DNA from 4 places in the Pseudonocardia sp. ICBG601 genome. Region 1 is predicted to be linked to each of the others. Evidence: riboswitches for the same ligand, from Rfam matches in the RefSeq annotation. Region 1 holds a riboswitch; each other region holds the start of a gene.
The links. A riboswitch is a leader RNA that binds a small molecule or an ion and turns the genes downstream of it on or off. The one in region 1 is predicted to bind S-adenosylmethionine.
Positions count from the first base shown of each region.

Region 2: another riboswitch for S-adenosylmethionine. It lies ahead of KPL57_RS73000 (putative leader peptide); the one in region 1 lies ahead of thrC (threonine synthase).
Region 3: another riboswitch for S-adenosylmethionine. It lies ahead of KPL57_RS64395 (aminotransferase class V-fold PLP-dependent enzyme); the one in region 1 lies ahead of thrC (threonine synthase).
Region 4: another riboswitch for S-adenosylmethionine. It lies ahead of KPL57_RS64325 (hypothetical protein); the one in region 1 lies ahead of thrC (threonine synthase).

Region 1 is NZ_JAHLJA010000148.1:2,654,302-2,661,275, forward strand. Features, by position in the region: partial or broken gene KPL57_RS42055 (ComEC/Rec2 family competence protein) at 10-1,635, shown strand; gene thrC (threonine synthase) at 1,876-3,144, opposite strand; SAM riboswitch class I at 3,151-3,304, opposite strand; gene holA (DNA polymerase III subunit delta) at 3,445-4,413, shown strand; gene rpsT (30S ribosomal protein S20) at 4,524-4,787, opposite strand; gene cynS (cyanase) at 4,959-5,423, opposite strand; gene lepA (translation elongation factor 4) at 5,656-6,974, shown strand, end outside.
Region 2 is NZ_JAHLJA010000152.1:487,871-494,844, forward strand. Features, by position in the region: gene KPL57_RS52640 (NtaA/DmoA family FMN-dependent monooxygenase) at 1-759, opposite strand, end outside; gene KPL57_RS52645 (LLM class flavin-dependent oxidoreductase) at 756-2,027, opposite strand; gene KPL57_RS73000 (putative leader peptide) at 2,167-2,265, opposite strand; SAM riboswitch class I at 2,271-2,366, opposite strand; gene KPL57_RS52650 (ABC transporter substrate-binding protein) at 2,937-4,031, shown strand; gene KPL57_RS52655 (ABC transporter ATP-binding protein) at 4,060-4,860, shown strand; gene KPL57_RS52660 (ABC transporter permease) at 4,850-5,746, shown strand; gene KPL57_RS73005 (putative leader peptide) at 5,934-6,011, shown strand; gene KPL57_RS52665 (ABC transporter permease) at 6,401-6,974, shown strand, end outside.
Region 3 is NZ_JAHLJA010000253.1:1,329-8,302, reverse strand. Features, by position in the region: gene KPL57_RS64410 (antibiotic biosynthesis monooxygenase) at 160-489, opposite strand; gene KPL57_RS64405 (helix-turn-helix transcriptional regulator) at 596-973, shown strand; gene KPL57_RS64400 (Fur family transcriptional regulator) at 970-1,422, shown strand; gene KPL57_RS64395 (aminotransferase class V-fold PLP-dependent enzyme) at 1,431-2,789, opposite strand; SAM riboswitch class IV at 2,833-2,947, opposite strand; gene KPL57_RS64390 (hypothetical protein) at 3,021-3,701, shown strand; gene KPL57_RS64385 (DUF2795 domain-containing protein) at 3,773-4,150, shown strand; gene KPL57_RS64380 (hypothetical protein) at 4,189-4,581, opposite strand; gene KPL57_RS64375 (isoprenyl transferase) at 4,602-5,402, opposite strand; gene KPL57_RS64370 (hypothetical protein) at 5,456-5,818, opposite strand; gene recO (DNA repair protein RecO) at 6,042-6,878, opposite strand; gene era (GTPase Era) at 6,899-6,974, opposite strand, start outside.
Region 4 is NZ_JAHLJA010000252.1:698-7,671, reverse strand. Features, by position in the region: partial or broken gene KPL57_RS64345 (ArsR/SmtB family transcription factor) at 1-340, shown strand, start outside; partial or broken gene KPL57_RS64340 (Fur family transcriptional regulator) at 444-772, shown strand; partial or broken gene KPL57_RS73690 (hypothetical protein) at 939-1,298, opposite strand; partial or broken gene KPL57_RS64330 (aminotransferase class V-fold PLP-dependent enzyme) at 1,812-1,931, opposite strand; gene KPL57_RS64325 (hypothetical protein) at 1,955-2,158, opposite strand; SAM riboswitch class IV at 2,200-2,314, opposite strand; gene KPL57_RS64320 (hypothetical protein) at 2,387-2,599, shown strand; gene KPL57_RS64315 (hypothetical protein) at 2,608-2,898, shown strand; partial or broken gene KPL57_RS73685 (DUF2795 domain-containing protein) at 3,133-3,249, shown strand; gene KPL57_RS69030 (hypothetical protein) at 3,216-3,509, shown strand; gene KPL57_RS64305 (hypothetical protein) at 3,547-3,942, opposite strand; partial or broken gene KPL57_RS64300 (isoprenyl transferase) at 3,963-4,711, opposite strand; gene recO (DNA repair protein RecO) at 5,365-6,234, opposite strand; partial or broken gene era (GTPase Era) at 6,260-6,974, opposite strand, start outside.

The sequences.
Region 1 (6,974 bases):
GGGCTGCTCATGCCCGCACAGCGCCCCGACCTCACGGTCGCCGTGCTGAAGGTCCGGGGTGCGCCGCAGGACGTGACCGCGCCGCCCTGGTGGCAGACCGGTGCCGGGGCGCTGCGCGACGGCCTGCGCGACGCGGCGGTCTCCGCGCTGCCCGAGGCACCCGCGGGACTGCTGCCCGGGCTCGCGATCGGGGACACCCGCGCCCAGCTCGCCGAGACCGAGCAGGACTTCCGCACCGCCGGGCTCGCGCACCTCACCGCCGTCTCCGGGGCCAACGTCGCGATCATCACCGGGGCGGTGCTGCTCCTCCTGCGCCTGTTCCGGACCGACCCGCGGATCGCGGCCGCGGCGGCGATGCTCGCCCTGGTCGGGTTCGTCGTGCTGGCCCGGCCGTCACCGTCGGTACTGCGGGCGGCGGTCATGGGCGGGGTGGTGCTGATCGCGTTCGCGGCCGGCCGGGCCCGATCGGCGGTGCCCGCGCTGGCGGTGGCCGTGCTCGGCCTGCTGCTGGCCGCCCCCGCCCTGGCCGTCGACGCCGGGTTCGTGCTCTCCGTCGTCGCCACCGGCGCACTGGTGCTGCTCGGTCCGGGCTGGACGGCGGCGCTGCGACGGCGCGGGCTGCCGTCCGGACCGGCCGAGGCATTGGTCGTCCCGGTCGCCGCGGCCCTGGCCACCGCGCCGGTGATCGCCGGGCTCAACGGGGGAGTCGGGCTGGTCACCGTGGTGGCGAACCTGCTCGCCGCGCCCGCCGTCGCCCCCGCGACGGTGCTGGGCGTGCTCGGCGCGGTGCTGTCCGCGGTGAGCCCGGCCGCCGCGTGGTGCTGCGCCTGGCTGGCGGGACCGTTCGTGTGGTGGCTGGTGGTGGTCGGGGACCGGGCCGCCGCGGTGCCCGGTGCCACCGTGCCGTGGCCCGCGGGGGCGGGCGGCGCGCTGCTGCTCACCGGGGTGCTGGTCGTGCTGCTGGCGATGGGCCGGGTGCCCCGGCTGCGGGCGCTGTTGCTGGCCCTGCTGGTCGGGCTGCTCGTCGTCCTCGTCCCGACCCGGTTCGCACCGCCCGGCTGGCCGCCCGCCGGATGGCGGATGGTGGCCTGCGACGTCGGTCAGGGCGACGCGCTCGTCCTCGCCACCGGTACCCCCGGGCACGCCGTCCTGGTCGACACCGGGCCGACCGACGACGCCGTCGACACCTGCCTGGACCGGCTCGGCGTCCGGGTCCTGGAGCTCGTGGTGATCACCCACTTCCACGCCGACCACGACGGCGGCCTCGCCGGCGCGCTGCGTGGCCGCGCCGCGGGCGGCATCGCCGTCGGGCCGGTACGGGAACCGGCGTCCGGGCTGCGCGACATCACCCGGCGCGCCGAGGAGGCCGGTGCCCCGGTGGTGGGGCTCGCGCGCGGGATGGAGCTGGGCTGGCCGGAGCTGCGCCTGCAGGTCCTCGGCCCGGTCCACCCGCCCCTGACGGTCGACGGCAGCGACGGGACGGCGGTCAACGACATCTCGCTGCTGCTGCGCGCGACCACCCCGGCCGCGACGATCCTGCTGACCGGCGACGCCGAGCTGGTCGCCCAGGACGACCTGATCGACTCCGGTGCCGACCTGCGGGCGGACGTGCTGAAGATGCCCCACCACGGGTCCCGCAAGGTGGTCCCGCGGCTGATCACGGCCGTCGCGCCGCGGGCGGCGGTGATCAGCGTCGGCAACGGCAACAGCTACCGGCACCCCAACCCGGAGCTGGTGGACCGGCTGGCCGGGGCGGGGATCGTCGTCGCCCGCACCGACCGGTCCGGTGACCTGGCCCTGACCGGCGACGACCCGGCCGGGCTGACGGTGGTCGCGCGGGGCGACCCCCGTCCGGCGCCCGGCCGGCGGGGCCGGTCAGCCCAGGTTCGCCAGCGCCTCGCGGACCGCGGCGGACGTCGACGGCACGGTCGCCGTCGGGCCGACCTCGCCGGAGACGGCGTCGAGGGTCTTGAGGCCGTCGCCGGTGATCATGAGGACGGTCTCGGCGTCGGGGTCGAGCGCCCCGGCCTCGAGCAGCTTCTTGGTGGTCGCGATGGTGACCCCGCCCGCGGTCTCGGCGAACACACCCTCGGTGCGGGCCAGGAGCCGGATGCCGGCGACGACCTCCTCGTCGGAGACGTGGCCGACCGAGCCGCCGGTGCGGCGCACCGAGTCGAGGACGTACGGGCCGTCGGCCGGGTTCCCGATCGCCAGCGAGCGCGCGATGGTGTCCGGCTTCTGCGGCTGGATCACTTCGTGGCCGGCCTCGAAGGCCCGCGCGACCGGCGAGCAGCCGGTGGCCTGGGCACCGAACACGGTGTACGGGGTGGGCTCGACCAGACCCAGGGTGCCGAGCTCGGTGAACCCCTTGTCGATCTTGGTGAGCTGGGAGCCGGACGCGACCGGGACGACGACCTGCTGCGGGAGCCGCCAGCCGAGCTGCTCGGCGACCTCGTAGCCCAGGGTCTTCGAGCCCTCGGCGTAGTACGGCCGGACGTTGACGTTCACGAACGCCCAGTCCTCGTGCTCGGCGGCCAGCTCGGTGGCGAGCCGGTTGACGTCGTCGTAGTTGCCGTCGACGGCGAGCAGGGTGCCGCCGTAGACGGCGGTGGTGACGATCTTCGCCTGCTCCAGCGAGGACGGGATCAGCACGACCGAGTCCCAGCCGGCGCGGGCGGCCGCGGCGGCGACGGCGTTGGCCAGGTTGCCCGTCGAGGGGCAGCACAGCACCGAGAAGCCGAGCTCACGGGCGGCGGCGAGCGCGACGGCGACGACGCGGTCCTTGAACGAGTGCGTCGGGTTGCCCGTGTCGTCCTTGATCCAGATCTTGCGGACGCCGAGCGCGCGGGCCAGGTTGTCGGCCTCGATCAGCCGGGTCAGGCCGGGCTCGGTGTTCGCGTGCTGCTCGACGGTCGACGGGACCGGCAGCAGGTCCTTGTAGCGCCAGATCGACTTCGGCCCGGCCTCGATGGAGGCGCGGGTGACCTTCGGGAACTCGTAGGCGACCTCGAGGGGGCCGAAACAGCGCGGACACGCGAACTCCGCGGCGAGCGGGATCTCGTGGCGGCACTCGCGGCACGCGAGAGCGCGCGCGGAACCGAGGTCGTAGGCGGAGGTGGTTTCGGGCGCAGCAGTGAGAGTCACGAGATCTCCTCATCTGTCCCGCCGGACGTGGCGGGCCGGAATTGGCACCGTGTTCGTCGACGTCCTCACCACGCGGGATGCGCAGGTCTGGGCGGATCGTCGTGCGACGCCGGTTGCCGGGGCTTCAACGGGCCGTTCCCTCTGCCCCTCTGGATGAGCCATATGCGGTTGTGGTGCTCCGGACGCCGGGCGCCGGAGTCGACGACGACCGTACGCGAGCGGGGCACCCCACCGCCAGACGACGTCCTCCGGTCGGGACGCGGCTCACCCGTTGTCGGGGGTGTGGGCCACCATGGGGGTGTGAGCAGCACGAGCGAACCGGGCCCGCTGCAGCTGGTCGTCGGGGACGAGGAGTTCCTGGCCGAGCGGGCGGTGTCCGACCTGGTCCGGCGCGCCCGGCAGCGCGATCCGGAGACCGAGCTGCGCCGCTTCCGCACCTCCGAGGTGGCACCCGGCGAGCTCGCCGGGCACCTCAGCCCCTCGCTCTTCGCGGAGGGCAGGGTGATCGTGCTCACCCACGGTCAGGACGCGAACAAGGACATGACCGCCGCCATCGCCGACTACGTGAAGGACCCGGCCGACGGGATCGTGCTCGTGGTCCAGCACGCCGGGGGAGCGAAGGGCAAGGCGGTCCTGGACCTGATGCGCAAGGCCGGGGCGCACACCGTCACCTGCAACCGCATCACCCGCGCCGACGAGCGGTCGGACTTCGTGCGTGACGAGGTCCGCCGCCACGGCGGCACGATCACGCCCGGGGCGCTCGCGGTGCTGGTCGAGGCGGTCGGGTCGGACCTGCGGGAGCTGGCGGCCGCGGCCGGGCAGCTCGTCGCGGACACCGGTGGTGCCGTGGACGAGGCCGGGGTGCGGCGCTACCACCGCGGCCGGGCGGAGTCCTCGGGCTTCGCGGTGGCCGACGCGGCGGTCGCGGGGGACCGGCGGGCGGCGATGGAGGCGCTGCGGTGGGCGCTGGTGCTCGGTGTCCCGCACGTGCTGATCGCCGACGCGCTCGCGGACTCGGTGCGCACACTGGCCAAGGTCGGCTCGGCCGGGCGGGGCGACCCGAACCGGCTGGCCGGGGAGCTGGGCATGCCGCCCTGGAAGATCCGGAAGGCGCAGCAGACGGTCCGGCAGTGGCGCCCGGAGCAGCTCGCCGTCGCGATCGCGGCGACGGCGCGGGTGAACGCCGACGTCAAGGGTGTCGCCGCGGACGCCGGGTACGCGTTGGAGCGGGCCGTGCTGGCCGTCGTCTCCGCGCGCACCCCGCGCTGACCCGGCCGGACCCCGGAGCGCACCGACGGCGCGACCCCGGGCGGGCCCGGAAACACGACGACGGCGCCGCCCGGGTGGGGCGGCGCCGTCGTCGGAAGAACCGGGGTGGCTCAGGCCTGGACGTCGTTGAGACGCTTGGCCAGGGCCGACTTGCGGTTCGCCGCCTGGTTCCGGTGGATGACGCCCTTGCCGGCCGCCTTGTCGAGGGCCTTGGCCGCCTTGCGCTGCAGCTCCACGACGTTGTCGGCGCCGGAGTCGGCGGCCTCGCGGAAGTGGCGGATCGCGGTCTTGACCGACGACTTCACCGACTTGTTGCGCTGCCGGCGCTTCTCGTTGGTCTTGACTCGCTTGATCTGCGACTTGATGTTGGCCACGTCTGCCTCTGGTCTTCCTGCCTGCTGGTCGGCTGGTGAGTGTTCTCGTCCGGGTCCGCTCCGGCGGCACCGAACAGCATCACTGGAGAGAGGGTCCAGGCCGTTTCGGGCGAGCACGCCGAGCGCTCGACGCACAAGGTTACCAGCGGCGTCGTCGCGCCCTGTGCCGGGTCACCAGACGCGGTAGGGCAGGAACTTCCCGTTCAGCGTGATCACGGCCCGGTCGCCCTTCGGGTCGGGCACCCGCGCGAGGTCGAGCTCGAAGTCGATCGCGGACACGATGCCGTCGCCGAACTCCTCGCGGACGAGCTCGGAGATCGTCGTCCCGTAGACCTGCACCATCTCCGAGAGGCGGTAGACCAGCGGGTCGGTGAGGTCCACCGCGGCCGCGCCGCGGACCGGCGGGAGGGTGAGGGCGTCGACGACGTCGGCGTCGAGGTCCAGCAGGTTCCCGGCGGTCTCGGCCTGCTCGCGGGTCATCGTCTGCTGGCCCAGCAGGGCCGAGGTGGACCATTCGAGGGACGCGCCGACGGCCTCGGCGACCGCGTCCCAGCGCAGGCCGAGCCGCTTCTTCTGGGCCAGCACGATGCGGGCGGCGCCGAGCCGGTCGAGCGGGGTGAGGGGGCTGACGAACACGGTGATCCTCCTGCGTCGGGCGGCGTGGGGCGGACCCGATCGTGCGCGCCCCGGGCCGGGGGCGGCAACGCCGGGAGCCCGCGCGTGAACGGCGTGTGACGACCTGCGGTGCCACCACGGCGGTCGCCCGGCCCGACATGGGACGATGGGTCCCAGTGCCCCGAGCCCCGAGTGCCCTGAGCACCCGAAGTGCCCGAAGCCCCACGCATGAGCGAAAGCCGAGTACAGCTGAGTGACGACGTACGCCGACCGCACGTTCACCCCGCCGGAGCGCATCCGGAACTTCTGCATCATCGCCCACATCGACCACGGGAAGTCGACCCTGGCCGACCGGATGCTGCAGGTCACCGGGGTGCTCAGCGCGCGTGACGCCCGGGCCCAGTACCTGGACCGGATGGACATCGAGCGCGAGCGCGGCATCACGATCAAGGCGCAGAACGTGCGGCTGCCGTGGACCGCGAAGAACGCCGACGGTGTCGAGACCGAGCACGTGCTGCACCTGATCGACACCCCGGGCCACGTCGACTTCACCTACGAGGTGTCCCGGGCGCTCGAGGCGTGCGAGGGCGCGATCCTGCTGGTCGACGCCGCGCAGGGGATCGAGGCCCAGACCCTGGCCAACCTGTACCTGGCCATGGAGAAGGACCTGCACATCATCCCGGTCCTCAACAAGATCGACCTGCCGGCGGCGGACCCGGAGCGCTACGCCGCGGAGATCGCGCACATCACCGGCTGCGAGCCGGAGGACGTGCTGCGCTGCAGCGCCAAGACCGGTGAGGGTGTGGAGGCGGTGCTCGACGCCGTCATCGCGCAGGTCCCCGCCCCGGTCGGCGACGCCGACGCCCCCGCCCGGGCGATGATCTTCGACTCGGTCTACGACACCTACCGCGGCGTCGTCACCTACATCCGGGTCGTCGACGGGAAGCTCTCGCCGCGCGAGAAGATCAAGATGATGTCCACCGGTGCCGAGCACGAGCTGCTCGAGATCGGGATCGTCTCCCCGGAGCCCAAGCCGTCCGACGGCCTCGGCGTCGGCGAGGTCGGCTACCTCATCACCGGGGTGAAGGACGTCCGCCAGTCCAAGGTCGGCGACACCGTCACCAGCAAGCGCAACGGTGCGACGGACGCGCTGATGGGCTACCGCGAGCCGCAGCCGATGGTCTACTCCGGGCTCTACCCGATCGACGGGTCGCAGTATCCCGACCTGCGTGAGGCGCTGGACAAGCTGCAGCTCAACGACGCCGCGCTCACCTACGAGCCGGAGACCTCGGCCGCGCTGGGCTTCGGCTTCCGCTGCGGCTTCCTCGGCCTGCTGCACCTGGAGATCACCCGCGAGCGGCTCGAGCGCGAGTTCGACCTCGACCTGATCTCCACCGCGCCCAACGTCGTCTACCAGGTCACCACCGACGACGGCGAGGAGATCGAGGTGACCAACCCCAGCGACTGGCCGGTGGGCAAGGTCGCCGAGGTCCGCGAGCCGATCACCAAGATCACCATCCTGGCGCCGTCGGAGTTCGTCGGCACGATCATGGAACTCTGTCAGAGCCGGCG
Region 2 (6,974 bases), on a different contig from region 1:
GTCGTCGTAGAAGGCGCGGGCCTCGTCGAACTTCTGGTAGCGGGAGAAGATCGCGTCGGCGGACGCGGCGGCGAAGTCGCGCCCGGCCGGGGACTCCCCGGCCTGCAGCACCACCGGGTGGCCCTGCGGGCTGCGCGGGGTGGTGAAGCGCCCGGCGATGTCGAACTGGTTGCCCGAGACCGCGAAGTCGCCGACGTGGCCGTCGCGCAGGAAGGTGCCCGACGCGGGGTCGGCGACGACGGCGTCGGAGCCCCAGGAGTCCCACAGCGCGCGGACCGCGGCGAGGGTCTCCCCCGCGCGCTCGTAGCGCTGGTGGTGGCCGAGGAACGCGCCGCGGCGGAAGTTCTCGCCGGTGGGGGCGTCGGAGCTGGTCACGACGTTCCACGCGGCCCGGCCGCCGGAGAGCAGGTCGAGCGTGGCGAACTTGCGGGCCAGCTCGTAGGGCTCGTTGAAGGTGGAATTGATCGTCCCGGCCAGCCCGATGTGCTCGGTGACCGCGGCCAGCGCGGCGAGCACGGTGAAGGTGTCCGGGCGCCCGACGACGTCGGAGTCGAACACCTCGCCGCCGCGGGTGCGCAGCCGCAGCCCCTCGGCGAGGAACAGCAGGTCGAGCTTCCCGCGCTCGGCGGTGCGCGCCCAGTGCTCGAAGGACTCCCAGTCGATGTGGCTGCCGGAGGCGGGGTCGCTCCAGACGGTGTCGTGGTTGACGCCCGGGAAGTAGGCGCCGAGCACGATCTGCTTCCTGCCGGTCCTGGTCATGCGGTCGCTCCGGAGAGTGCGGGGTTGAACGCGGTCACGGCGTCGACCCGGGCGCCCGGGGCGTAGCGGCTGACCGGGCGGGTCAGGCCGAAGCGCGCGCGCAGGGTGGTCTCGCCGTAGGTGGTGCGGAAGGCGCCGCGGGCCTGGAGCTCGGGCACCAGGCCGTCGACGACCGCGTCGAGGTCGGTCGGGAGGACGGCCGGGCGCAGGCGGTAGCCGTCGAGGCCGGCACGGCGCCAGGACAGCAGGGTGTCGGCGAGCCCGGCCGGGGTGGTGGCGAGGACGGCGGCGTCGGAGGAGAGCGGGTCGAGGGCGTCGAGGCGGGCGAGCCGGTCGCGAGCGGCGCGCTCGGTCGCCTCGAGGACCACGACGACGTCGCCGAGGATCCGCAGCGGCGGTGCGGTGCGGCCCACGGCGGCCTCGGCGGCCCGGACCTGGGCGACGATGCGGGCGGCGTCGTCGGCGTCGTGCGGGGTGGTGAACACGACGTCGCCGACCCGGGCGGCGAGCAGCGCCGGGGCGTAGCCGTGGGCCAGCGAGACGACCAGCGGCTGGCCCTGCGGCGGGCGCGGCACGATCGACGGCCCGGCGACGCCGAAGTGCTCCCCGGCGAAGTCGACCCGGTGCAGCTTGTCCCGGTCGACGAAGCGCCCGGTCAGGGCGTCGCGGATCTCGGCGTCGTCCTCCCAGGAGTCCCAGAGCCTGCGCACCACCTCGACGGCGTCGGCGGCCTCGCCGAACAGCTCGGCGACGAGCTCACGGGCGGCCGGGGTGTCGAGGTCGGCGCGGCGCAGGCCGGGGACGGTGCGGCGGCCGAAGTGGGCGGCCTCGTCGGCGCGCACCGAGGTCTGCACCCGCCAGCCGGCGCGGCCGCGGCTGTCGTGGTCGAGGGTGGACAGCGCCGACGCGACGTGGAACGGCTCGGTGTGGGTGGTGGTGACGGTCGGGACCAGCCCGATCCGTGAGGTCAGCGGCGCGAGGAAGGCGGCGACGAGGGAGGCGTCGAGCCGGCCCTGCACCCGGTCGGTGCGCCGGTCGGCGCCGCTCAGGTGGTCCCCGGACTGCAGCCCGAGTGCGTCCTCGATCGTGAGCAGGTCCAGCAGCCCGCGCTCGGCGGTGCGGGCCAGGTCGGTCCAGTAGCGGGCGGTGAACAGCTCGCCGGGGCGGGCGCCGGGCTCGCGCCAGGCGGCGGGGTGCCAGCCGGCACCCTCGAGCGCGACGGCCAGGTGCAGAGGGCCGTCGCCGGTGGTGGTGTCCGATGTGGACATACGGCATCGCTTTCTCGTCGCACGGGGGCACGACGGGACGACAAGGACGTCGGGGCGGCCCGCGGGACGCGGCGGCCGGGACGGGTGGCCGTCGTGGACGGCCGGGACGGGGTGGGCGGGGCGCCCTGCGGGACGCCGGTCAGGCCCGACAGGTGGCGCCCGCGACCCGCATCAGGTCGACGTGGCGGCGGTACCGGGGATGGTGCGCGGCACGCACCTGCTCGGCGACCGTGCGCATGGGTTCCTCCATCGAACCCGGCTGGAGCACCCGCTCCCGCGTGCTGCGGGGGGTTGCTGCGGCGTCGTCGAGCCGGGTCTCTCGGCCGCTCCGGATGGTGTGCGACCCGACTGTAGGTTTCCGGTGCCCGACGGTGTCAACCCGCATCACAGTCGAGTGACCTGCGCCGCAGCAAGTCTCCCGACCTGCGGAACCGCCACCCGGATGCCAGGGAAGATGTCCGGACACGCTGACCGTGTTCCTGGTTGGTGGACGCCGGGTTGTCCGGAGAGGTGACCACCGCGCACCCTGGTCGGGTGACGATGAGCCAGCGGCGGCCCTCGCGCCCCGCACGGCTCGTGGGGGACGCGACGGCCCCCGTCCCCCAGCGGCAGGCGCGCACGGCGTGGCGCGCTGTGCCCCTGCGCCCTACCGGCCTCGAGCCGTTCTGGCCGAGCCGGCGCGCGCCCGCCTACAGCGAACTCTGTCGCTGACCGGTCTCCCGTCCCGCGGGCCGTAACGCCACGCCCCCGGCGTGCGAGGCACCCGCCGGACCGGGAACCGCCCGCCGGACACCACTCCGGCCCGCCACCCGTCCCGTACCCCGGCACGCCCTCCCAGGGCCGGCCGGCCCCGGCGCGCAGCGGTCGTCCCGACCGCCCGCCGCCCCCACGGAAGGACCCCGTCCCGCGATGTCCCCGCACGTCCTGCGTCCCGGATCCCGGGCGCGCACCGCCGCCGTCCTGCTCGCGCTGCTCACCGCGCTCGGGCTGCTGGCCGGCTGCTCCCGCGCCGACGAGAGCACCACCGCCGCGGGAGCCACCTCCCCCGCGACCGAGGTCCGCCTCGGCTACTTCCCGAACATCACCCACGCCCCCGCGCTGGTCGGGGTGAAGCAGGGCCTGTTCGCCGCCGAGCTGGGGAACACGAAGCTCACCACCCAGACGTTCAACGCCGGCCCGGACCAGGTCAACGCCCTGCTCGGCGGCTCGATCGACGTCGCGTTCATCGGTTCCGGCCCGGCGATCAACGCCTTCACCAAGTCGAACGGCGAGGCCGTGCGCCTCGTCGCGGGATCCACCTCGGCCGGCGCCCAGCTGGTGACCAGCCCGGACATCACCTCCCCCGAGCAGCTCAAGGGCAAGATCATCGCGACGCCGCAGCTGGGCAACACCCAGGACATCGCGCTGAAGACCTGGCTGTCGGAGAACAAGCTCCCGATCGGGCAGGGCCCGGCCGCGGTGACCGTGCAGAACATCGAGAACCCGCAGACCCTCGACCTGTTCAAGCAGGGCAAGGTCGCCGGCGGCTGGCTGCCCGAGCCGTGGAGCTCGCGCCTGGTCGACGCCGGGGCGAAGGTCCTGGTCGACGAGAAGTCCCTGTGGCCCGGCGGGAAGTTCCCGACGACCGTCGTCATCGTCCGGACCGAGTTCCTCCAGCAGCACCCGCAGACCGTCGAGGCGATCCTGCGGGGCGAGCAGAAGGCCATCGCGCTCATCCGCGACAACCCCGCCGAGGCGAAGACCGTCTCCAACGAGGCGATCGGCGAGATCACCGGCAAGCCGCTGGCGGCGAACATCCTCGACCGCGCCTTCACCGAGCTGTCCTTCGACTCCGACCCGCTCGCCTCGACCTTCCCGCAGCTGGCCAAGGACTCGGTCACGGCGGGCATCGCGAAGAGCGAGGCGAACCTGACCGGCTTCCTCGACCCGGCTGCGGTCGACGCGGTCCGGACCAGCTCCGGGGAGACCGCCGTGGACCCGGCCGGTCTCGCCGCCGCGAACTGACCTTTCCGATCGACGAGGGGAACCACCGATGACCGTCGACCTGACCACCCGGCGCCCGAGGACCCGCGGCACCGCCGTGGAGCTGTCCGGGGTCGCCAAGACCTTCGGCACCGGCACCGGGGCCGTGACCGCGCTCAACGGGATCGACCTGCGGGTCGGCGACGGCGAGTTCCTCTGCGTGCTCGGCGCGTCCGGCTGCGGCAAGTCGACGCTGCTGAACCTGCTCGCCGGGCTCGACGAGCCCACCGCGGGCGCGGTCCGGGTCGGGTCGGCGCGGCCGTCGTTCATGTTCCAGGAGGCCGCGCTCATGCCGTGGCTGACCGCGCTGCGCAACGTCGAGCTGCCGCTCAAGCTCGCCGGGCACGGCCGGTCGGCCCGGCGTGAGCGGGCCGAGGAGCTGCTCACCCTGGTACGGCTGGAGGGCCTGGGCGACAAGCGTCCGCACGAGCTGTCCGGCGGCATGCGCCAGCGCGTGTCGCTGGCCCGCGCCCTGGCCGCGGCCACCGGCCTCGGCGACACCCACGGCGCCGGGGGGCTCCTGCTGATGGACGAGCCGTTCGCCGCGCTCGACGCCATCACCCGCGACGTCCTGCAGGGCGAGCTGCTGCGGGTCTGGCGGGCCACCGGGACGACGATCGTGTTCGTCACCCACGACGTCCGCGAGGCCGTCCGGCTGGCCGAGCGGGTCGTGCTGCTGTCGTCGCGGCCGGGGACCGTCGTCCGCGAGTGGACGGTGCCCGCCGGCGGTCACGACGCCGAGGCGCAGGCCGAGCTGCACGACGACATCACCGGACGGCTGCGGGCGGTGATCACCAGCCATGCCGCGTGAGGAGTCCTCGATGACCGTCGTCGACGACGACCGCGACTCCGCGGCCGCCGTCGCCGGGCTCGACGCGCTCGACACCCCCGTCGAGCGGACGACGCCGTGGTGGCAGCGGTTCCTGCGGACCTGGCTGCCGCCGATCGTCGCGCTCGTGGCGATCGTGGTGGTCTGGCAGATCGTCTGGGCCTCGGCGGTCACGCCCGAGTACCGGCTGCCCGCCCCGGGCGCGGTGGCCGAGGCGTTCGGCGAGACCGTCGTCAGCGGCGAGATCTGGTCGATCCTGTGGACCTCGATCAGCCGGGCCGCGCTCGGCTTCCTGCTCGCCCTGGTGATCGCCACCCCGCTCGGCGTGGTCGTCGCCAAGGTGCCGCTGGTCCGTGCGGCGATCGGGCCGCTGCTCACCGGTCTCCAGTCACTGCCGTCGGTGGCCTGGGTGCCCGCCGCGGTGCTGTGGTTCGGGCTGACCAACACCACGATCTTCTTCGTGGTCCTGCTCGGCTCGGTGCCCTCGATCGCGAACGGCCTGGTCGCGGGCATCGACCAGGTGCCGCCGATCCTGCCCCGGGCCGGCCAGGTCCTGGGCGCGACGGGCTACCAGATGGCCCGCTACGTCCTGCTCCCCGCGGCGCTGCCCGGCTACCTCGCCGGCTGCAAGCAGGGCTGGGCGTTCTCCTGGCGCTCGCTGATGGCCGCGGAGATCATCGCGGCCGGACCCGCCCTCGGGGTCGGGCTGGGCGCCTACCTGAAGAACGGCGCCGACGTGAACGACATCGTGCAGGTGTTCGCCGCGATCCTGCTGATCCTCATCGTCGGCATCGGGGTCGAGCTGCTGGTCTTCCGGCCGCTGGAGCGACGGGTGCTGCGCGCCCGGGGGCTGGCGCTCACCGTCTGACCCGGCCGTCGACCTCCCCGTCCCACGACCGGGCCGCCCGTACGAACCCGCGTACGGGCGGCCAGGTCGTGCGTGATCCGAGGTGTCCGGACGGGTTCCCGCACCCGTTCCCACCAGCCGAAACGTCGTGACTCCAATCCCAACTCCAAGGGTTGGGTTTCGAGCCCGGGGCGGTTACCGTCACCGTATGACCGTTCCGGTTCCGCTGACCACGCGCGCGCACATCGACCTCGCGCGCGTCGCGTCGGCGCTCTGTCGGTCCTGACCCGGGCACGGCCCACCGCGCCGCCCGGTCCCGCTCGACGGCGCCCCCGACCGCACCACCCCGGCGTGCCGCGCCTGTGGTGCCGGTCCGGCACCCCGGCCGGCCGGGTGGCCCCGCCCGGTGTGCGCCGCCGCCGGGCGGGCGGACCACCGCGGCTCCGCACCCCGCCGGCGCACCCGGCCACCTGACGACACCCGTCCCACCGGCCCCGTGGGGCAGACCGGTCCCACCGTGCCCGCCCGACACGGCCGGTTCCGGCGTGCCGGTACCTCCGGCACCCCACCCCCGTACCCGGCCCGTCCCCGCGACGGCCCACGAGCCCGCCACCTCCGCCCGGCACCCGCACCGCCCGGGCCGGCCGGCGTGCCCTCCGAACCCCAGGAGCCCCCATGACGACCGTCTCCGAACGGGAGCGCACCAGCTCCCCGCCCGAGGTCGAGACCCTCCGCACCCGGCACACCCGCGGACCGGACCGGGTCCCCCGCTGGGTGGTCAAGACCGCGTCCCCGGTCGTGCTCATCGGGCTGTGGCAGGTGCTGTCGAGCACCGGCGTCCTCCCGCGCGACGTCCTCGCCTCCCCCGCGACCGTCGCGGTCACGGCCGCCGAGATGTGGGCCGACGGTGCGCTGCAGAGCGCGGTGGCGGTGTCGAGCGTGCGGGTGCTGTCCGGCATCGCGATCGGTGTCGTCGCCGCGGTCCTGCTCGCGACCCTCTCCGGGCTGTTCCGCCGCGGCGAGGACGTCATCGACGCCCCCGTCCAGATGCTGCGCACGGTGCCGGTCATCGGGCTCATCCCGCTGCTGATCATCTGGTTCGGCATCGGCGAGGAGCCCAAGATCGCGCTGATCGCGCTGGCGGTGACCTTCCCGCTCTACATGAACCTGTTCGGCGGCATCCGCAACGTCGACGCGACGCTCGTCGAGGCCGCCCGCACGCTCGGCCTGGGCTGGTTCGGCCAGGTCC
Region 3 (6,974 bases), on a different contig from region 1:
GAAGCCCGTCACCCGTCCGGCTGTGGACGGTCCCGGCTCACGGCGGGCGTCGAGCGCGCGCTGTGGACAACGCGGCCCCGCTGCACCTCGCACAGGTTCCTGCGACCTCGCACGGTCTGCAACGGCTGCGAGGTCGCAGAACGGTGTGCGAGGTCGGGGTCAGCTCAACAGGCTGGGGTGGTGGACGGGTGCGGCGCCGGGGGCCACGGTCACCAGGGACTCGTAGGTCGCCTCGGTGGTCGTGTCGGCCTCTGCCAGCAGCGGGTGCACGTGCTCGCGGACCTCGAACGGCCCCAGGGCACGCCGGTAGGCGTCGACGGAGTCGAAGCGGACGGTCAGGACCCACTGCCCGGCGTCCTCGATCGCCCGGCCCGCCTCACCCCCGCGGAAGGCCGGCCGGGCGGCGAGGAGTTCCAGGGCGCGGGCCACGCGCGCGGTGAACGCGGACTCCTCGGAGGGAGACACGCGGAAGCGGCAGACCAGCAGCACGGCGCGACGATAACGAACACGCCTACCATGTCGGGTGCGGCCTGTACGGCACAGCAGCGCCGGAGGGTGTGGCCGCCGCCTCCGGAGGAACGGACGGGTCCACCACATGTCTGCCGCAGCCCAGACCACGCACGCACCGGGAGTCGGCCCGGGCGCGGACGACGACCACCACCCCGCGCCAGAGCCGGGCCCGACCCGCGACCCGCGCACGCTGGCCGCCGCGGGCGACCTGCTGCGGGCACTCGCCGCGCCGGTCCGGATCGCCATCGTGCTGCAGCTGCTGGAACACTCGCGGTGCGTCCACGACCTGGTGGACGCGCTCGGGGTCACCCAGCCCCTGATCAGCCAGCACCTGCGGGTCCTCAAGGCCGCCGGGGTGGTCGAGGGCGAGCGGAAGGGCCGCGAGGTGCTGTATTCGCTGGTGGACGACCACCTGGCGCACATCGTGGTGGACGCCGTCGCCCACGTCGAGGAGGACACGTGACGGAGACGACCGGCCGGACGACCGCGGCGGCGGTCACCGAGCGGTCCACCGCCGGGCCGCGCGGCATCCGCGCCACCCGGCAGCGGGCCGCCGTCACCGCGCTGCTGGACCGGCTGGACGACTTCCGGTCCGCCCAGGAGATCCACGAGGAGCTGCGGCGCGCCGGCGAGGGCATCGGCCTGACCACGGTCTACCGGACCCTGCAGACCCTTGCCGACGGCGGCGAGGTCGACGTGCTGCGGGTCGCGTCCGGCGAGGCCGTCTACCGGCGCTGCGAGACCGAGCACCACCACCATCACCTCGTGTGCCGCCGGTGCGGCGCCGCCGTCGAGATCGAGGGTCCGGCGGTGGAGTCCTGGACCGAGTCGGTCGCCCAGAAGCACGGCTTCACCGAGGTGTCGCACACCCTCGAGGTCTTCGGCCTCTGCGGCCGCTGCTCGGCGGGCTGAGACCGGGCTCAGTCCCCGCAGCCGGGGACGGCGGGCAGCTCCCGGTCGCGGGCGAACGGGTCCGCCGGACGCGGGTCCGGGGTCGGCGCCCACCGGCCGTCGACGAGGGCGTAGGTCCAGGCCGGGCCGCGCCGTGCCAGATCGGTCAGCGCGTCGACCAGCCGGTCGACGTCGGAGGAGCCGGTGCGCAGGCCCAGCGACGCGCGCACGGCGTCGCGGCCGCCGGTGAGCCGCGCCAGCAGCGGGTGGGCGCAGAACCGGCCGTCGCGGACCCCGATGCCGTACTCGGCCGACAGCGCCGCCGCGACCAGCCCGGCGGACAGCTCGCCCAGGGTGAACGAGACGGTCGCGGTGCGGTCGCCCGCGTCGTCGAAGCAGGACAGGGTCCGCAGGCCGGGGACCGTCGCCAGGCCGGCGTGCAGGCGGTCGGCCAGCTCGCGCTCGTGGGCGGGCACGATGTCGTCGATCAGCGGGTCCAGGCTCCGGCAAGCCGCTCCGAGCGCGGCGGCACCGAGCACGTTCGGGGTGCCGCCCTCGTGCCGCTGCGGCGACGGCAGCCACTCCGTGACCGTGCCGCCGCCCGGGCCGTCGGCGACGGACACGGATCGGACCGCTCCCCCGCCCGCGACGTGCGGGTCGGCGGCGTCGAGCCAGTCCCGGCGGCCGACGAGGACCCCGGCGCCGTAGGGCGCGTAGAGCTTGTGCCCGGACAGCGCGACGTAGTCCGCGTCCCACCCGGCCAGGTCGACGCGCCGGTGCGGGGCGAGCTGGGCGGCGTCGACGCACAGCCGGGCACCCGCGGCGTGCGCGATCCGCGCGATCTCGGCGACCGGGAGGAGCTCGCCGGTCACGTTGGACGCCCCGGTGACCGCGACCAGCGCGGCGTCGGGACGGGCGGCGAGCTCGGCCCGCAACGCATCGAGCGTCGCCGCCACGGTGGCGGCGGCGGGCACGACGCGGTGCTCGCGGTCGCGCCAGGCCAGCAGCGTCGCGTGGTGCTCCAGGTCCAGGGTCACCACCGGGCCGGGGACGGCGCGGGCGAGCAGGCCGAGCGCGTCGGTGGTGTTGCGGGTGAACACCACGACGTCGTCGGCGCGGGCCCGGACGAACCGGGCGACGTCGGCGCGGGCGTTCTCCACGAGCGCGGTGCAGACCTTCGAGGTCCAGCCGGCGCCGCGGTGCACGCTGCCGTGGTAGGGCAGCACCTCGGCGACGTGGGCAGCGACCGGCTCCAGCGCCGGCGCCGACGCGGCGGAGTCGAGGTCGCAGTAGCGGGCCCACCGGCCGTCGACGAGCGGGACCGTGAGGTCCGCACCGACGACGCGGGGCAGGGCGTGCTGGACGGGACGTGGCAGGGCGAGGGTCATGATCGGGCCTCCGGCCGATCTCGGGGACCCGGCGTGGCGCACGGATCCGCGCTTGCCGACTGCGGGTGTCGCGTCGGCCCGGTCATCACCCGGGGCACCCCACCGCGGAGGAGGGTTGCCGTCCAGCGAGCCGGGGCTTCGCGCTGGCACTCGTGACCTTCGGCGACGAAACTAGCAGACCGTCTCAGATGGAGACACGTGAGCATCGCCACCCCGGATAGCGTCTGACCGATGACGGACACGCACCCCGCGCCCACCACGGTCCGGCGGATCGACGTCCCGGAGTCCGGCGAGCTGGCCCAGCTCGCCGCCGTCTTCGAGGACCTGCAGTACGTGCTGCGCTGCTGCGAGCACCTGGTCACCGCCCTGGGCGGGCCCGAGTCCGGGCCGGTGCGGGTGGACGCCGACCCGGCGCTGGTCGAGGCCCTGTGGACCGGCGCCCTGATCGGCTACGTGCGGTGCTTCTCCGGCCGGACGAAGACGCTGACCACCGACGACCTGACGTCGCTGGAGCTCGACGGGGACGTCAGCGGGTTCCACGACATGGTGTTCAAGCTCCGCGATCACTACGCCTCCCGGCACGTGAACCCGCGCGAGTCGTACTCGATCGGCGTGGCCCAGTCCAACGACGGGACGCCCCGGGGCGTCGCCGTCGTCTCCACCCCGCGCCCGCTCGTCGACGAGACGACGGTCCGGCTGCTCGGCCGGGTCGCCTACAGCCTGTCCGGCCTGGTGGACGCCCGGCTGAAGAAGTCCCAGAACGACGTCCTCGGCGTCGCGCACGGGATGACCGCGGGCCAGCTGGCGGGGCTGCCGCTGGTGCACCTCGACGGCAGCGGCGAGGCGGCCCCGGAGGACGCGGTGACCCGGGACGGCACTCGGGACGGCACCGCGGACGGCCCGGGGAACTGATCCCCGCCGGATGCATCATCCGGCGCACAGCGGCTACCCGGTCGGGACGCATCCCGACGAGAGGTGACCTCATGACCACCCGCACGACGACGTCCGACGCCGTCCGCACCGCCCTGCACGGCCTGGAGTTCCCCGCCGGCAAGGACGACCTGGCGTGGACCGCCGAGCGCAACGAGGCCGACGCCGCGACGGTCGAGGCCCTGCGGGCGGTGCCGGCCGAGGAGCACTACGCCTCGATCGCCGCCGTGGTGGCCGCCGTGGACCTGGCCGACGACGACCCGGCGCGCCAGACCGCGGGCGACACCGCGGACGAGTCGGCCGAGGAGACCGAGCAGCTTCGCGCGCAGCGGCGCACCGAGCACACCCGTCCCGGGCTGTCGGAGTCCACGAAGGACGTGGACCCGGTCAACCCGATCGCCGAGGAGCTCGGCACCAACCGCAAGAAGTGACCCGCGCGGCCGGGGCGGGCACCGCCCCGGCCGGCCGGTCAGCCGCCGACGAGCTCGGCCCGCATGCTCGACGCGGAGGACACGACGAGCATGAGCAGCGTCCCCATCGGACCCTCGCCCAGCCCGGCCGCGGGGAAGGCGTAGCGCAGCGTCACGTCCCAGCCGCGCTCGCCGCGCACCACCCGGGGCGTGCCGAACAGGCCCTCCCCCACCCCGAGCCCGACCCGTCGCGGCACGTCGTGCTCCGGGTCGGCGGAGTCCGGCAGGTCCCACGCCACGACGCAGGTCAGGTTGAGGACGGGCAGCCCCTCCTCCAGCTCGGTCCCCTGCACCACGCACAGCACGCCGCCGTGGGCGAAGGTCAGCGCGCCGTCGTCGGCGGCGGTGACGTCGTGGAACCGCTCCAGCGCACCCTTCGCGGTGGCGAGCATCCCGGTGATCACATCGGTGCTCACGGTGTCACCCCCGTCGCGGCGTCGCCCGTCGCGGCGTCCACGGCCCCGCCGAAACGCCGGTCCCGGCGTGCGTAGATCTCGATCGCCTGCCAGATGTGGCGCCGGTCGAAGTCGGGGAACAGCGTGTCCAGGAAGACCATCTCGGCGTAGGCGCTCTGCCAGAGCAGGAAGTTCGAGGTCCGCTGCTCCCCCGAGGAGCGCACGAACAGGTCGACGTCGGGCATGTCCGGCTCGTCGAGGTGGCGGGCCAGCATCCGCTCGTCGATCTTGTCGGGGTTGATCCGGCCCTCGGCGGCGAGCCGGGCGATCTGGCGCACCGAGTCGACGATCTCGGCGCGGCCGCCGTAGTTGACGCACATGGTCAGGTTCAGCACGTCGTTGCCGCGGGTGCGCTCCTCGGCGATCTCCAGCTCCTTGATCACCGAGCGCCACAGCCGCGGGCGGCGGCCCGCCCAGCGGACCCGGACCCCCATCGCGTCCATCTCGTCGACGCGACGGCGGATGACGTCGCGGTTGAAGCCCATCAGGAACCGGACCTCGTCGGGGCTGCGCCGCCAGTTCTCGGTGGAGAACGCGTACGCCGACAGCCAGCGCACACCGAGGTCGATGCAGCCGCGGGCGACGTCCATCAGCGACGCCTCGCCCCGCTTGTGCCCCTCCGTGCGGGGCAGACCACGGGCGTTGGCCCAGCGGCCGTTGCCGTCCATGACGAGGGCGACGTGGCCCGGCACCAGCTCCGGCGGGATCGCCGGGGGCCGGGCACCGGACGGATGCGGTGCGGGAGGCTGGAACGGCACGTCACCGACCCTACGTCGGGGCCGATGGCCGGGCTCGGCCGCGGTGGTCGGGCTCAGTCGCGCTGGTCGGGCTGGGGCCAGGCCGGCACGGCCGGGTCCTCCAGCCGCTCGATGGTCTCGCGCAGCCGGCGCATCCCGCGGTGCCCGTGGACCCGGTCGACCTCCGACAGCGGTTCGGACTCGTCGGGCCGGATCACCGGCAGCATCGGGATGGCCGGCCAGGCGCCGTCCTCGGTGCGGGCCCGGACCTGACGCATCGCGCGGGTCGGCCCGTCCTGCGGGGACTCCGGCATGACCTCGGTGCGGGCCGGCAGCTGCTGGGTGGGCGGCACCGGGATCCGCTGCGTGGCGGCCGGGAGACGATGGGTGCGAGCGGTGTGGTCGTCGTCCGGCGGCGGTGTGTGGGGTCGGTTCACGACTGCCTCTCCGACGGGGCTGGGGTCCCCTCGATCACAGGAGGATAACGAGACCGCGCAACCGGTTGCCTGTCCTGAGCGACGTTCACCCGGTGGAGTCGGCGGAAGCGCCGTGCGCCGCGACCGGCGGCACCGCGGCGGGCGGCGCACCGGGAACGTCAACCGCTCGACGAAGCATACGGGCCGCTCACGGCAGCCCGATCGGGACACCGGGCCGATCGAACTAGTCGGACAGCGCGTCCGGAGGTGTCGGCGCACCGCCGTCCGGCGGTTCCGGGGCGGTCCCCGGCGCACCCGGCGCGACGACGGCGGCGGGCCGGACCCGGGCGCGGCGGTCGACCAGGGGCAGCGAGCGCAGCTGGCGCTCCAGGTGCCACTGCAGGTGCGCCGCGACCAGGCCGCTGGCCTCCCGCCGGGTCGGGGTGCCCGAGGCGTCGGCGGTGTCCCAGTCGCCGTGCAGCAGCGCCATGAGCAGCGCCACCGTCTCGGGGGCCGGGGGGACCGAGCCCGGCGGGCGGCAGCGCGGGCACACCATGCCGCCCCCGGCGACGGTGAACGACCGGTGCGGGCCGGGCGTCGCGCAGCGCGCACAGTCCGACAGCGACGGCGCCCACCCCGCATGGCTCATGGCCCGCAGCAGGAACGCGTCGAGCACCAGGGCCGGTTCGCGGGCGCCGTCGGCCAGCGCCCGGGTGGCACCGAGCAGCAGCAGGTAGACCCGCAGGCTCGGCTCGCCCTCCTCGGACACCAGCCGGTCCGCGGTCTCCAGGATCGCGCAGCCGCAGGAGTAGGCCGACCAGTCCGCGACGATCGCCGGCGCGAACGCGTCGACGGTCTGGGCCTGGGTGACCACGTCGAGCGTGCGCCCGGTGTAGCACTGGACGTCGACGTGGTTGAACGGCTCCAGCCGGGCGCCCCACCGCGACCGGGTGCGGCGCACGCCCTTGGCGACCACCCGGATCTTGCCGTGCTGACGGGTCAGCATCGTGATGATCCGGTCCGCCTCGCCCAGCTTCTGCACCCGGAGCACGATCCCGGTGTCGCGGTAGAGCTGGGCCACCCACCCAGTCTAGGTTCTCCTCAGAACCCCAGCTTGCGCAGCTGCTTCGGGTCCCGCTGCCAGTCCTCGGCGATCTTCACGTGCAGGTCCAGGTGC
Region 4 (6,974 bases), on a different contig from region 1:
GTCGGCCCGGGCGCGGACGAACGAACCACCACCCGCGCCAGAGCCGGGCCCGACCCGCGACCCGCGCACGCTGGCCGCCGCGGGCGACCTGCGCGGGCACTCGCCGCGCCGGTCCGGATCGCCATCGTGCTGCAGCTGCTGGAACACTCGCGGTGCGTCCACGACCTGGTGGACGCGCTCGGGTCACCCAGCCCCTGATCAGCCAGCACCTGCGGGTCCTCAAGGCCGCCGGGGTGGTCGAGGGCGAGCGGAAGGGCCGCGAGGTGCTGTATTCGCTGGTGGACGACCACCTGGCGCACATCGTGGGGACGCCGTCGCCCACGTCGAGGAGGACACGTGACGGAGACGACCGGCCGGACGACGCGGCCGGCGGTCACCGAGCGGTCCACCGCCGGGCCGCGCGGCATCCGCCCACCCGGCAGCGGGCCGCCGTCACCGCCGCGCTGCTGGACCGGCTGGACGACTTCCGGTCCGCCCAGGAGATCCACGAGGAGCTGCGGCGCGCCGGCGAGGGCATCGGCCTGACCACGGTCTACCGGACCTGCAGACCCTTGCCGACGGCGGCGAGGTCGACGTGCTGCTGCGGGTCGCGTCCGGCGAGGCCGTCTACCGGCGCTGCGAGACCGAGCACCACCACCATCACCTCGTGTTGCGCCGGTGCGGCGCCGCCGTCGAGATCGAGGGTCCGGCGGTGGAGTCCTGGACCGAGTCGGTCGCCCAGAAGCACGGCTTCACCGAGGTGTCGCACACCCTCGAGGTCTTCGGCCTCTGCGGAGCGCTGCTCGGCGGGCTGAGACCGGGCTCAGTCCCCGCAGCGGGGACGGCGGGCAGCTCCCGGTCGCGGGCGAACGGGTCCGCCGGACGCGGGTCCGGGGTCGGCGCCCACCGGCCGTCGACGAGGGCGTAGGTCCAGGCCGGGCCGCGCCGTGCCAGATCGGTCAGCGCGTCGACCAGCCGGTCGACGTCGGAGGAGCCGGTGCGCAGGCCCAGCGACGCGCGCACGCGTCGCGGCCGCCGGTGAGCCGCGCCAGCAGCGGGTGGGCGCAGAAACGGCCGTCGCGGACCCCGATGCCGTACTCGGCCGACAGCGCCCGCCGCGACCAGCCCGGCGGACAGCTCGCCCAGGGTGAACGAGACGGTCGCGGTGCGGTCGCCCGCGTCGTCGAAAGCAGGACAGGGTCCGCAGGCCGGGGGACCGTCGCCAGGCCGGCGTGCAGGCTGTCGGCCAGCTCGCGCTCGTGGGCGGGCACGATGTCGTCGATCAGCGGGTCCAGGCTCCGGCAAGCCGCTCCGAGCGCGGCCACCGGCACGAGCACGTTCGGGGTGCCGCCCTCGTGCCGCTGCGGCGACGGCAGCCACTCCGTGACCGTGCGCCGCCCGGGCCGTCGGCGACGGACACGGATCGGACCGCTCCCCCGCCCGCGACGTGCGGGTCGGCGGCGTCGAGCCAGTCCCGGCGGCCGACGAGACCCCGGCGCCGTAGGGCGCGTAGAGCTTGTGCCCGGACAGCGCGACGTAGTCCGCGTTCCACCCGGCCAGGTCGACGCGCCGGTGCGGGGCGAGCTGGGCGGCGTCGACGCACAGCGGGCACCCGCGGCGTGCGCGATCGCGCGATCTCGGCGACCGGGAGGAGCTCGCCGGTCACGTTGGACGCCCGGTGACCGCGACCAGCGCGGCGTCGGGACGGGCGGCGAGCTCGCCCGCAACGCATCGAGCGTCGCCGCCACGGTGGCGGCGGCGGGCACGACGCGGTGCTCGCGGTCGCGCCAGGCCAGCAGCGTCGCGTGGTGCTCCAGGTCCAGGGTCACCACCGGGCGGGGGACGGCGCGGGCGAGCAGGCCGAGCGCGTCGGTGGTGTTGCGGGTGAACACCACGACGTCGTCGGCGCGGGCCCGGACGAACCGGGCGACGTCGGCGCGGGCGTTCTCCACGAGCGCGGTGCAGACCTTCGAGGTCAGCCGGCGCCGCGGTGCACGCTGCCGTGGTAGGGCAGCACCTCGGCGACGTGGGCAGCGACCGGCTCCAGCGCCGGCGCCGACGCGGCGGAGTCGAGGTCGCAGTAGCGGGCCCACCGGCCGTCGACGAGCGGGACCGTGAGGTCCGCACCGACGACGCGGGGCAGGGCGTGCTGGACGGGACGTGGCAGGGCGAGGGTCATGATCGGCCTCCGGCCGATCTCGGGGACCGGCGTGGCGCACGGATCCGCGCTTGCCGACTGCGGGTGTCGCGTCGGCCCGGTCATCACCCGGGGCACCCCACCGCGGAGGAGGGTTGCCGTCCAGCGAGCCGGGGCTTCGCGCTGGCACTCGTGACCTTCGGCGACGAAACTAGCAGACCGTCTCAGATGAGACACGTGAGCATCGCCACCCCGGATAGCGTCTGACCGATGGACGGACACGCACCCCGCGCCACCACGGTCCGGCGGATCGACGTCCCGGAGTCCGGCGAGCTGGCCCAGCTCGCCGCCGTCTTCGAGGACCTGCAGTACGTGCTGCGCTGCTGCGAGCACCTGGTCACCGCCCTGGGCGGGCCCGAGTCCGGGCCGGTGCGGGTGGACGCCGACCGGCGCTGGTCGAGGCCCTGTGGACCGGCGCCCTGATCGGCTACGTGCGGTGCTTCCGCCGGACGAAGACGCTGACCACCGACGACCTGACGTCGCTGGAGCTCGACGGGGACGTCAGCGGGTTCCACGACATGGTGTTCAAGCTCCGCGATCACTACGCCTCCCGGCACGTGAACCCGCGCGAGTCGTACTCGATCGGCGTGGCCCAGTCCAACGACGGGACGCCCCGGGGCGTCGCCGTCGTCTCCACCCCGCGCCCGCTCGTCGACGAGACGACGGTCCGGCTGCTCGGCCGGGTCGCCTACAGCCTGTCCGGCCTGGTGGACGCCGGCTGAAGAAGTCCCAGAACGACGTCCTCGGCGTCGCGCACGGGATGACCGCGGGCCAGCTGGCGGGGCTGCCGCTGGTGCACCTCGACGGCAGCGGCGAGGCGGCCCCGGAGGACGCGGTGACCCGGGACGGCACTCGGACGGCACCGCGGACGGCCCGGGGAACTGATCCCCGCCGGATGCATCATCCGGCGCACAGCGGCTACCCGGTCGGGACGCATCCCGACGAGAGGTGACCTCATGACCACCCGCACGACGACGTCCGACGCCGTCCGCACCGCCCTGCACGGCCTGGAGTTCCCCGCCGGCAAGGACGACCTGGCGTGGACCGCCGAGCGCAACGAGGCCGACGCCGCGACGGTCGAGGCCCTGCGGGCGGTGCCGGCCGAGGAGCACTACGCCTCGATCGCCGCCGTGGTGGCCGCCGTGGACCTGGCCGACGACGACCCGCGCGCCAGACCGCGGGCGACACCGCGGACGAGTCGGCCGAGGAGACCGAGCAGCTTCGCGCGCAGCGGCGCACCGAGCACACCCGTCCCGGGCTGTCGGAGTCCACGAAGGACGTGGACCCGGTCAACCCGATCGCCGAGGAGCTCGGCACCAACCGCAAGAAGTGACCCGCGCGGCCGGGGCGGGCACCGCCCCGCCGGCCGGTCAGCCGCCGACGAGCTCGGCCCGCATGCTCGACGCGGAGGACACGACGAGCATGAGCAGCGTCCCCATCGGACCCTCGCCCAGCCCGGCCGCGGGGAAGGCGTAGCGCAGCGTCACGTCCCAGCCGCGCTCGCCGCGCACCACCGGGGCGTGCCGAACAGGCCCTCCCCCACCCCGAGCCCGACCGACCCGTCGCGGCACGTCGTGCTCCGGGTCGGCGGAGTCCGGCAGGTCCCACGCCACGACGCAGGTCAGGTTGAGGACGGGCAGCCCCTCCTCCAGCTCGGTCCCCTGCACCACGCACAGCACGCCGCCGTGGGCGAAGGTCAGCGCGCCGTCGTCGGCGGCGGTGACGTCGTGGAACCGCTCCAGCGCACCCTTCGCGGTGGCGAGCATCCCGGTGATCACATCGGTGCTCACGGTGTCACCCCCGTCGCGGCGTCGCCCGTCGCGGCGTCCACGGCCCCGCCGAAACGCCGGTCCCGGCGTGCGTAGATCTCGATCGCCTGCCAGATGTGGCGCCGGTCGAAGTCGGGGAACAGCGTGTCCAGGAAGACCATCTCGGCGTAGGCGCTCTGCCAGAGCAGGAAGTTCGAGGTCCGCTGCTCCCCCGAGGGAGCGCACGAACAGGTCGACGTCGGGCATGTCCGGCTCGTCGAGGTGGCGGGCCAGCATCCGCTCGTCGATCTTGTCGGGGTTGATCCGGCCCTCGGCGGCGAGCCGGGCGATCTGGCGCACCGAGTCGACGATCTCGGCGCGGCCGCCGTAGTTGACGCACATGGTCAGGTTCAGCACGTCGTTGCCGCGGGTGCGCTCCTCGGCGATCTCCAGCTCCTTGATCACCGAGCGCCACAGCCGCGGGCGCGCCCGCCCAGCGGACCCGGACCCCCATCGCGTCCATCTCGTCGACGCGACGGCGGATGACGTCGCGGTTGAAGCCCATCAGGAACCGGACCTCGTCGGGGCTGCGCCGCCAGTTCTCGGTGGAGAACGCGTACGCCGACAGCCAGCGCACACCGAGGTCGATGCAGCCGCGGGCGACGTCCATCAGCGACGCCTCGCCCCGCTTGTGCCCCTCCGTGCGGGGCAGACCACGGGCGTTGGCCCAGCGGCCGTTGCCGTCCATGACGAGGGCGACGTGGCCCGGCACCAGCTCCGGCGGGATCGCCGGGGGCCGGGCACCGGACGGATGCGGGCGGGAGGCTGGAACGGCACGTCACCGACCCTACGTCGGGGCCGATGGCCGGGCTCGGCCGCGGTGGTCGGGCTCAGTCGCGCTGGTCGGGCTGGGGCCAGGCCGGCACGGCCGGGTCCTCCAGCCGCTCGATGGTCCTCGCGCAGCCGGCGCATCCCGCGGTGCCCGTGGACCCGGTCGACCTCCGACAGCGGTTCGGACTCGTCGGGCCGGATCACCGGCAGCATCGGGATGGCCGGCCAGGCGCCGTCCTCGGTGCGGGCCCGGACCTGACGCATCGCGCGGGTCGGCCCGTCCTGCGGGGACTCCGGCATGACCTCGGTGCGGGCGGCAGCTGCTGGGTGGGCGGCACCGGGATCCGCTGCGTGGCGGCCGGGAGACGATGGGTGCGAGCGGTGTGGTCGTCGTCCGGCGGCGGTGTGTGGGGTCGGTTCACGACTGCCTCTCCGACGGGGCTGGGGTCCCCTCGATCACAGGAGGATAACGAGACCGCGCAACCGGTTGCCTGTCCTGAGCGACGTTCACCCGGTGGAGTCGGCGGAAGCGCCGTGCGCCGCGACCGGCGGCACCGCGGCGGGCGGCGCACCGGGAACGTCAACCGCTCGACGAAGCATACGGGCCGCTCACGGCAGCCCGATCGGACACCGGGCCGATCGAACTAGTCGGACAGCGCGTCCGGAGGTGTCGGCGCACCGCCGTCCGGCGGTTCGGGGCGGTCCCCGGCGCACCCGGCGCGACGACGGCGGCGGGCCGGACCCGGGCGCGGCGGTCGACCAGGGGCAGCGAGCGCAGCTGGCGCTCCAGGTGCCACTGCAGGTGCGCCGCGACCAGGCCGCTGGCCTCCGCCGGGTCGGGGTGCCCGAGGCGTCGGCGGTGTCCCAGTCGCCGTGCAGCAGCGCCATGAGCAGCGCCACCGTCTCGGGGGCCGGGGGGACCGAGCCCGGCGGGCGGCAGCGCGGGCACACCATGCCGCCCCCGGCGACGGTGAACGACCGGTGCGGGCCGGGCGTCGCGCAGCGCGCACAGTCCGACAGCGACGGCGCCCACCCCGCATGGCTCATGGCCCGCAGCAGGAACGCGTCGAGCACCAGGGCCGGTTCGCGGGCGCCGTCGGCCAGCGCCCGGGTGGCACCGAGCAGCAGCAGGTAGACCCGCAGGCTCGGCTCGCCCTCCTCGGACACCAGCCGGTCCGCGGTCTCCAGGATCGCGCAGCCGCAGGAGTAGGCCGACCAGTCCGCGACGATCGCCGGCGCGAACGCGTCGACGGTCTGGGCCTGGGTGACCACGTCGAGCGTGCGCCCGGTGTAGCACTGGACGTCGACGTGGTTGAACGGCTCCAGCCGGGCGCCCCACCGCGACCGGGTGCGGGCGCACGCCCTTGGCGACCACCCGGATCTTGCCGTGCTGACGGTCAGCATCGTGATGATCCGGTCCGCCTCGCCCAGCTTCTGCACCCGGAGCACGATCCCGGTGTCGCGGTAGAGCTGGGCCACCCACCCAGTCTAGGTTCTCCTCAGAACCCAGCTTGCGCAGCTGCTTCGGGTCCCGCTGCCAGTCCTCGGCGATCTTCACGTGCAGGTCCAGGTGCACCCGGGTGCCCAGCAGCTTCTCGATCTGGCGACGGGCGTCGCTGCCGACCCTGCTTGAGCCGGGCACCGCCCTTGCCGATCACGATGCCCTTCTGGCTGGACCGCTCGACGTAGATGATCGCGTAGATCTCCAGCAGGTCCTTCTTCTCGATCGTCTCCTCGACGACGACGGCGATCGAGTGCGGCAGCTCGTCGCGCACGCCTCCAGCGCCGCCTCCCGCACGAGCTCGGCCACGAGCACGTCGGTCGGCTCGTCGGTGAGGTCGCCGTCCGGGTAGAGCTGCGGCCCCTCCGGCAGCAGCCCGACCAGCAGGTCCGACAGCAGCGATACCTGGAGCCCGACCGCGCCGAGAGTCGGCACGACCTCGGCGAAGTCCATCAGCGCCGCCACCTCGGTGAGCCGCTCGGCGACCTGCTCGGGGCGGGCGGTGTCGGTCTTGGTGACGACGGCGACCACCGGGGTGTGCGCGGCGATCCGGCCCAGCTCCTCGGCGATGAACCGGTCACCCTTGCCGACCTTCTCGTTGGCGGGCACGCAGAACCCGACGACGTCGACCTCGGACCACGTCTCGCGCACCAGGTCGTTGAGCCGCGACCCGAGCAGGGTCCGGGGCGGTGCAGCCCCGGGGTGTCGACCAGGACGA